Asticcacaulis excentricus CB 48: one gene and its partner. The main gene of each other region encodes a partner of the protein of the gene in region 2 in a complex. Links are inferred from orthologs where the notes say so. Each region holds a gene or a part of one and is shown on either strand. Other genes may lie near its edges.

What was found. Proteins that work in one complex are often made in the same cells at the same time.
Region 1: the proteins of pnp (region 2) and ASTEX_RS14880 are in contact, whole or in part, in a cryo-EM structure (PDB 9QH0), measured with the Escherichia coli proteins. The link is inferred for Asticcacaulis excentricus CB 48 from one-to-one orthologs.

Annotation. Positions count from the first base shown.
Region 1 is NC_014817.1:686,500-690,125, reverse strand. The notes cover bases 342-3,626. They hold ASTEX_RS14880 (Rne/Rng family ribonuclease), read right to left. Parts: upstream 3,227-3,626; coding sequence 542-3,226; downstream 342-541. Other genes in these bases: ASTEX_RS14885 (M48 family metalloprotease), read right to left, coding at 342-399. Outside these bases: more of ASTEX_RS14885, read right to left, coding at 1-341. UniProt on the Escherichia coli protein: Endoribonuclease that plays a central role in RNA processing and decay. Required for the maturation of 5S and 16S rRNAs and the majority of tRNAs. Also involved in the degradation of most mRNAs.
Region 2 is NC_014816.1:196,952-200,622, reverse strand. Bases 312-3,300 are described here. They hold pnp (polyribonucleotide nucleotidyltransferase), read right to left. Parts: upstream 2,938-3,300; coding sequence 685-2,937; downstream 312-684. Other genes in these bases: rpsO (30S ribosomal protein S15), read right to left, coding at 3,286-3,300; ASTEX_RS00915 (pentapeptide repeat-containing protein), read right to left, coding at 312-541. Also shown: more of ASTEX_RS00915, read right to left, coding at 1-311; more of rpsO, read right to left, coding at 3,301-3,555; tRNA pseudouridine(55) synthase TruB, read right to left, coding at 3,589-3,671. UniProt on the Escherichia coli protein: Involved in mRNA degradation. Catalyzes the phosphorolysis of single-stranded polyribonucleotides processively in the 3'- to 5'-direction. Also involved, along with RNase II, in tRNA processing.

The sequences.
Region 1 (3,626 bases), on a different replicon or contig from region 2:
CATCGGGGCCTTGGCCGCCTGATAGATTTCGTCCGAGCGCACAGTATGACCCGCCGCCTGGTGACCGGCTTCGTGGGCGATAACGCCGAACAGCTCATTGGGTGTTTCGGCTTCGCCGATCATGCCGGTATTGAGGCCGATAATCTGACGCGAGGTGGCAAAGGCGTTGATCGACTGATCGGCGATCAGCAGGAACTGTACCTGATCGGCATTGAGGCCCGAAGCGGTCAGAATGCCGCGTGTTTCCTTATGCAGAAAACGCTCGATCTCGGTGTCGCGGATGACGGCTTGCGCCTGCGCCTTGGGGGCCAGTCCGGTGATGGCCAGTATCATCAGCGAGGCCGCCGCCAGAGGCTTCAGCCAGCCGGACGCTCTGTTTTTAAGGCCGTTCCACACCATAGGCACGTCTCTGTCACGGATTTCGTTCAGCTTTATATGGAGATTAAGAGTGACAAATCTAAGGCCCTCACACAACCGGAAAAGCCGGATGGGTGGCTGTAAACAAAAGGCCCGCAACGCCAGGGTCGCGGGCCTTTCGGTTTTATTTGCGCCACCAGCCGCGCTTGGGCTTGGCGGGCGGGGTGTTGATTTCCGCCGGGTCGGGCTCAGGCGCGGTGGGGGCGAAGCTGCCGCCCAATGGTTCGCTTTCCAGCACGGGTTCCGGTGCGGGTTCGGCCACGGGTTCCACCATGACTTCGACCGGCGCAGGTTCCACCGCCGGTTCGACGGTCAGTGTGGGTTCTGCGGCGACCTCGGCCACCGGCTCGTCGGTCTTCTTCTTGCGCGAGCGGGACTTGCGCGCGGGTTTGGCAACCTCTTCAGCTGCTGTTTCGGTAACGGCTTCTGGCACGGCATCAGTGACCGGCTCCGGAGCCGTTTCCATCACGGCAGGCTCAGCGATGGTCTCGACCGTTTCGCTCGCTTCGGCTTCGGCCTTGCCACGACGCTTGCGCGGCGGACGCTTGCCCTTGGGGGCCGGCTGATCGCGCAGGTCTTCGGGCACCAGCGAGGTCGGGGCCTGAGTGGCAGCCCCTAATACCGATGCAGACTCTGCACTGGTTTCGATGACGACGGTCTGGTTGGCCTCGGTAGCGACCTCGATCACATCGAAACCATCCGGCGTTTCGCCCGGATTCGGGGCGCGCTTGCCTTGCGATTCGTCGAACGGGTCGATCCACACATATGGTTCTTCCAGCGACGGTGTGCGGGCGCGCACCCAGGCATAGGCCTCACGCGGACGGGCGTCCGGTCCGTTGCGACGACCACCGCGGCGGCCGCGACGGCGGCGACGGTTGCGGCGGAAATCGCCATCTTCGTCGCCATCCTCGTCTTCGCTGTCGGCCTCGGAGTCGCTGGCCTCGGCCTCCGCTGTGTCGGCTTCGACGCGCGGCTCGTTGTCCTGACGGCCCCGGCGACGGCGACGGCGGCGGCCACGACGATCCTCGCGATCCTCACGCGCTTCGGCGCGGTCCGAGGCCTCATCATCGTCCGTGTCTTCGCGTTCGATAGCCTCTTCGTCGATGGCGATGACGTCTTCGTCCTCGTCCTCATCATAGTCCGGGTCCGGACCCAGGTCGATGATCGGATCGGGACGCGGCGGCGGCGTGAACTCCACCTCATCGGCGTGCACGGTGCGCACGATCTCAAATTCGGCGTGGTTCAGGTCGGAGTCGATCTCGACATTGACCTTCAGGCCCCATTCGAGACGCAGCTTGGCCAGATGCACCTGCTTTTCATTAAGGATATACAGGGCCACGGCCTGCGGCAGCTTGATGGTGATGGCGCCGGCGCCATTGGTCATGGCCTCAAGGTCGATGGCGCGCATGGCGGCCAGGGCCGAGGAATCGGTCGAACGGACGCGGCCCATGCCTTCGCAGTGCGGGCAGATAACCGTCGTGCCTTCGAGGAAGCCGGTGCGGCGGCGCTGACGGCTGATTTCCATCAGGCCGAAGCCAGAAATCTTGCCCATCTGGATGCGGGCGCGGTCTTCGCTGAGGGCGTCCTTGAGCTTCTTTTCGACGGCGCGATTGTTCTTCGACTCATCCATGTCGATGAAGTCGATGACCACCAGACCGGCCAGATCGCGCAGACGCATCTGACGCGCGGCCTCTTCGGCAGCCTCAAGATTGGTCTTGAGCGCCGTCGCCTCGATATTACGTTCCTTGGTCGATTTGCCGGAGTTGACGTCGATGGCGACCAGAGCTTCGGTCTGGTTGATGACCAGATAGCCGCCCGAACGCAGCGGCACGACCGGCGAATAGATGCGGTTGAGGATGTCATCTATGCCGTGGCGCGCAAACAGCGGCATCCCACCATTATAAAGCTGTATCTTCTTCGCCTGCGACGGCATGATCATGCGCATGAAGTCCTTGGCGGACTTATAGCCTTCGACGCCCTCGACCTGCACGTGGTCGAAATCCTTGTCGAAGAGGTCGCGGATGGCGCGCTTGACGAGGTCTTCTTCCTCATAGATCAGCGCCGGGGCGTTGGAGCGCAGCGTCGTCTCGCGGATGTTTTCCCACACGCGCAGCAGGTAGTCATAGTCGCGCTTGATCTCGGTCTTGGTGCGCTTGGCCCCGGCCGTGCGCACGATCAGGCCCATGCCCTGCGGCACGTCCAGCGACTGCGCCACGGCCTTCAGCCGCTTGCGGTCAGCCCCATTGGTGATCTTGCGGCTGATGCCGCCGCCGCGCGCCGTATTGGGCATCAGCACGCAGTAGCGCCCGGCCAGCGACAGATAGGTGGTGAGCGCCGCGCCCTTGTTGCCGCGCTCTTCCTTAACGACCTGCACCAGCAGGATCTGACGACGCTTAATGACTTCCTGAATCTTGTAGCGCTTGATCAGGTGGGCGCGCAGGCGGCGCTCCTCGTCCGGCAGGTCGTCGCCGTCGTCTTCGTGATCCTCGTCCTCGGCATCGTCGTGGCCGTTAGCGGCGGCCTGCGCCGCCAGCTCGGCCATCAGTTTTTCGCGGTCGGCGACCGGGATCTGATAATAGTCCGGGTGGATTTCGTTGAAGGCCAGAAAGCCGTGGCGGTTGCCGCCATATTCCACGAAGGCCGCCTGAAGCGAGGGCTCTACGCGGGTGACCTTGGCGAGATAGATATTGCCGCGCAACTGCTTGCGGGCGTGGCTTTCAAAATCGAATTCCTCAACTTTTGAGCCGTTCAGAACGACGACGCGGGTTTCTTCCGCGTGCGTCGCGTCGATTAACATGGTTTTCGACATTAACGCGATCTCCGCAGCGCGCACGCCTTAAAGCCGCGCCGGACAGAGGGCCGGGCGGTGACAGGGGGCGCTGACTGATTTGGGGTGAAAGGCGTGCGCAAAGGCCCGGTCCGGCGCGCAAAGTGCGCGGAGCGGTAGAAATCCGGAGCCTGTTCAAATGAGCAGCACAGCCCATAGGGTGTTTGTTACCTTAGAGCCTCATGCCGAAACGTGGAGTACGCGTTCCGGAAGCACATGAGGCGTTACAAGAAATCAGAGCCATAACGCGGCTCAACTGAGCCGACGAATACCCTGACTACGCTTTGGCCGAAGCGTCCCGGTGCCGATGGAGGCCCCTTTGGCGGACACGCCGGTGAATTTCATTCGGGTGGCGACGGGTCCTGTGACGGACTGTGTCGCC
Region 2 (3,671 bases):
AACGGGCGTGATCTAGCAGGGCATCGCGCAGGCTGCATTCTTCGAACACCGCCTGCCGGAAATCGCAGCCCTGAAGGTCGGCATTGGTCAGATCGAGCGATTTCAGCGTTTGTTTGACAAAGGCAAAATTCTTCAGTCGCGCATCATTAAGTCGGCAGTCCTCAAAGCTGACGTCCATATTGCGGCTATGGCTGAAATCGGCACCGGTCAGCTTGCAGCGCAAAAAGCGCACCTGCGCGAGACCCGACCCCTTGAACGGGGTGTTATTGAAATCGCAAGCCGTGAACTGCGCCTCGGTCAGATCGGCGGACGTAAAATCGGCCTGCCCACCCTTGCAGGAAACAAATTGCGCCTGCTCCAGCTTTGTGCCCCGAAACTTCGTCTTGCGCAGGATACAGTCTTCGAACACCCAGCCGTTCAGAATAAAATCACTGAGGTCAAGCCCCTCGGCCTCACAGCCGACCAACCGCACAGGCTCACCCCTGTTGGCCAGAAGCAGGATCGCGCCGCGGTCAAGGATCTGGTCGGTGAGTGTTTGCATAGGATAGCTTTAATGCTTTGCGGTGGTGGGGTCGAGGGCCCCTCACATCGCGCAAATAAAAAAGGCGACCCCAAAAGGGACCGCCTTCTTTATAGGCCTAAAGATGAAGAGGTCATGGACCCCTTCATCCAAGAACACAAGCGTTAGTCACGACGCGGGCGACGCGAGCGGCGCGGACGGTCACCGCCCGAACGTTCCTCGCCACCTTCATCACCGTCGGCTTCCGGTGCTTCGCCCGAAGCCGCACGGGCCTCGTCACGGGCGGCCTTTTCGGCGGCCAGCTTTTCGGTGAGGTCTTCGCCGGTTTCCTGATCAACGACCTTCATCGACAGCTTGGTCTTGCCGCGATCGTCAAAGCCAAGGAACTTCACCTTCACTTCGTCGCCTTCGCTGAGGACGTCCGAGGTCTTGGCGACCTTTTCGTTCTTGATCTGCGAGATGTGGACAAGGCCGTCCTTGGCACCGAAGAAGTTCACGAAGGCACCGAAATCGACAACCTTCACGACCTTGCCCTTATATATGGCACCGATTTCAGGCTCTGAAGCGATGGACTTGATCCAGTCGCGGGCCGCGTCGATCTTCGACTGTTCGGAAGCGGCGATCTTGATGGTGCCGTCTTCGCCGATGTCGATCTTGGCACCGGTCTTTTCCACGATTTCGCGGATGACCTTGCCGCCCGACCCGATGACTTCGCGGATCTTGTCGGTCGCGATCTTGATCGTCTCGATCTTCGGCGCAAATTCACCCAGCTCTTCGCGGGCACCCGAAATGGCCTTGTTCATCTCGCCAAGGATATGCAGACGACCTTCATTGGCCTGACGCAACGCCTTGGTCATGATCTCTTCGGTGATGCCCGGAACTTTGATGTCCATTTGCAGCGAGGTGATACCGAGCTCTGTACCGGCCACCTTGAAGTCCATGTCGCCCAGGTGATCTTCATCACCCAGAATGTCCGACAGAACCGCGTAGCCGTCCTTTTCGAGGATCAGGCCCATGGCGATACCCGACACCGGACGCTTCAGCGGCACGCCGGCGTCCATCAGCGACAGCGAGGTCCCGCAAACCGTGGCCATCGAGGACGAGCCGTTCGACTCCGTGATCTCGGAGACAACGCGCAGGGTGTACGGGAATTCTTCCGCCGACGGCAGCATCGGACGGATGGCGCGCCACGCCAGCTTGCCGTGGCCGATTTCGCGGCGGCCCGGCGAACCCATGCGGCCCGCTTCACCCACCGAGTACGGAGGGAAGTTGTAGTGCAGCAGGAAGCGCTCCTTATAGGTGCCTTCGAGCGCGTCGATGAACTGCTCGTCTTCGCCGGTGCCCAGCGTGGCCACGACCAGAGCCTGAGTTTCACCGCGGGTAAACAGGGCCGAACCGTGGGTGCGCGGCAGAACGCCGACTTCCGACACGATCTGACGAACCTTATCAACGGCACGACCGTCAACGCGCTTGCCGTGGTCGATGATGTCACGACGCAGGACGTCGGCTTCGCATTCCTTGAAGGCCGAACCGAAGATGGCAGGCTCATAGCCTTCCGGGTTCTCTTCAGACTTCACCAGAACAGCCGCGGCCTTCTTCTTGGCTTCGCCAACGGCGGCGTGACGCTCGTGCTTGCCCTTATGGGCATAGGCCGCGATGATGTCCGGGCCGACGAGGTCCTTGATCTTGGCCACGACGTCCGAGAAATCTTCGGCTTCGAATTCGAAGGGCTCCTTGGCGGCGTGTTCAGCCAGCTCAATGATGGCGTCGATGACCGGTTGCATACCGGCATGGGCGAACATCAGCGCGCCCAGCATCTTGTCTTCGGACAGTTCCTGCGCTTCGGACTCGACCATCATCAGGGCGTCCTGCGTACCAGCGACCACGAGATCGAGCGCGCTTTCCTTCATCTGATCCAGTGAAGGGTTCAGGACATATTCGTCATTGATGACACCGACGCGGGCGCCGCCGATGGGGCCCATGAACGGCACGCCCGACAGGGTCAGGGCCGCAGAGGCGGCGACCATGCCGAGGATGTCCGGATCGTTTTCCATGTCATGCGACAACACCGTAACGACGACCTGAACCTCGTTCTTGAAACCCTTGACGAACAGGGGGCGGATCGGACGGTCGATCAGGCGCGAAACGAGCGTTTCTTTTTCACTGGGGCGACCTTCACGCTTGAAGTAGCCGCCCGGGATCTTGCCGGCGGCGAAGGTCTTTTCCTGATAGTTGACCGTCAGGGGGAAGAAGTCCTGACCCGGCTTCGGTGCGCGGGCATAAACCACGGTCGCCAGCACGGTGGTTTCACCGTAGGTGGCCAGCACGGCGGCGTCCGCCTGACGGGCGATACGGCCGGTTTCGAGCGTCAGTTTGCGCCCGGCCCACTCGATGGTTTTTCTTTTGATGTCAAACATGTGTGTCTTTCTGTCACCCGGCAGGCCCATTCCTGACGGGGTGGCTGAAGGGTGGCGGCCTGACTGGGCGGCGACCCGGTGTAAGGAAGGGCGAATCCCTTCCCGAAAACGTCTGCCGTATCATCCGGCAAACCTATGTCTGTCCCGATTTGATGGGACCGTCACGCGAATTGTATGCCCGGATCGCGTCCCGGGTATCCATAGAGCCGGTTCAGTTGGATTGAAGCAAAACCCGGCTCCAAGCTTTTAGCGTGTCGCGCATTGGAATCGGAAAACCGCTCCACATTTTTCGGCACGCGCTTGAATGTAATCAGGGCCTGACGGAGTGTCAGGCCCTGAGAGATAGTCTTAGCGACGCAGACCCAGGGTCTCGACGATCGCCGTGTAACGGGCGGTGTCGGTGGCCTTGAGATAGTCCAGCAGGCGGCGGCGTTGCGACACCAGCTTCAGAAGGCCACGACGGGAGTGGTTGTCCTTCTTGTGCGTCTTGAAGTGCTCGGTCAGGTTGGCAATGCGCTCCGACAGGATAGCGATTTGCACTTCGGACCCACCCGTATCGTTTTCCGAACGGGCGTGGGTCTTGATCAGTTCAGCTTTACGCTCAAGCGTGATCGACATCGGGGTCTCCTTTCACGGACAAGGTCCGCAGGGTTACAGGTTGATAAGGCGTGTGGGGTAAAATTGCCCCAGACGCAATTCGCCCAAGGCAACGATGTCTCCGTCCCGGTGCGCCC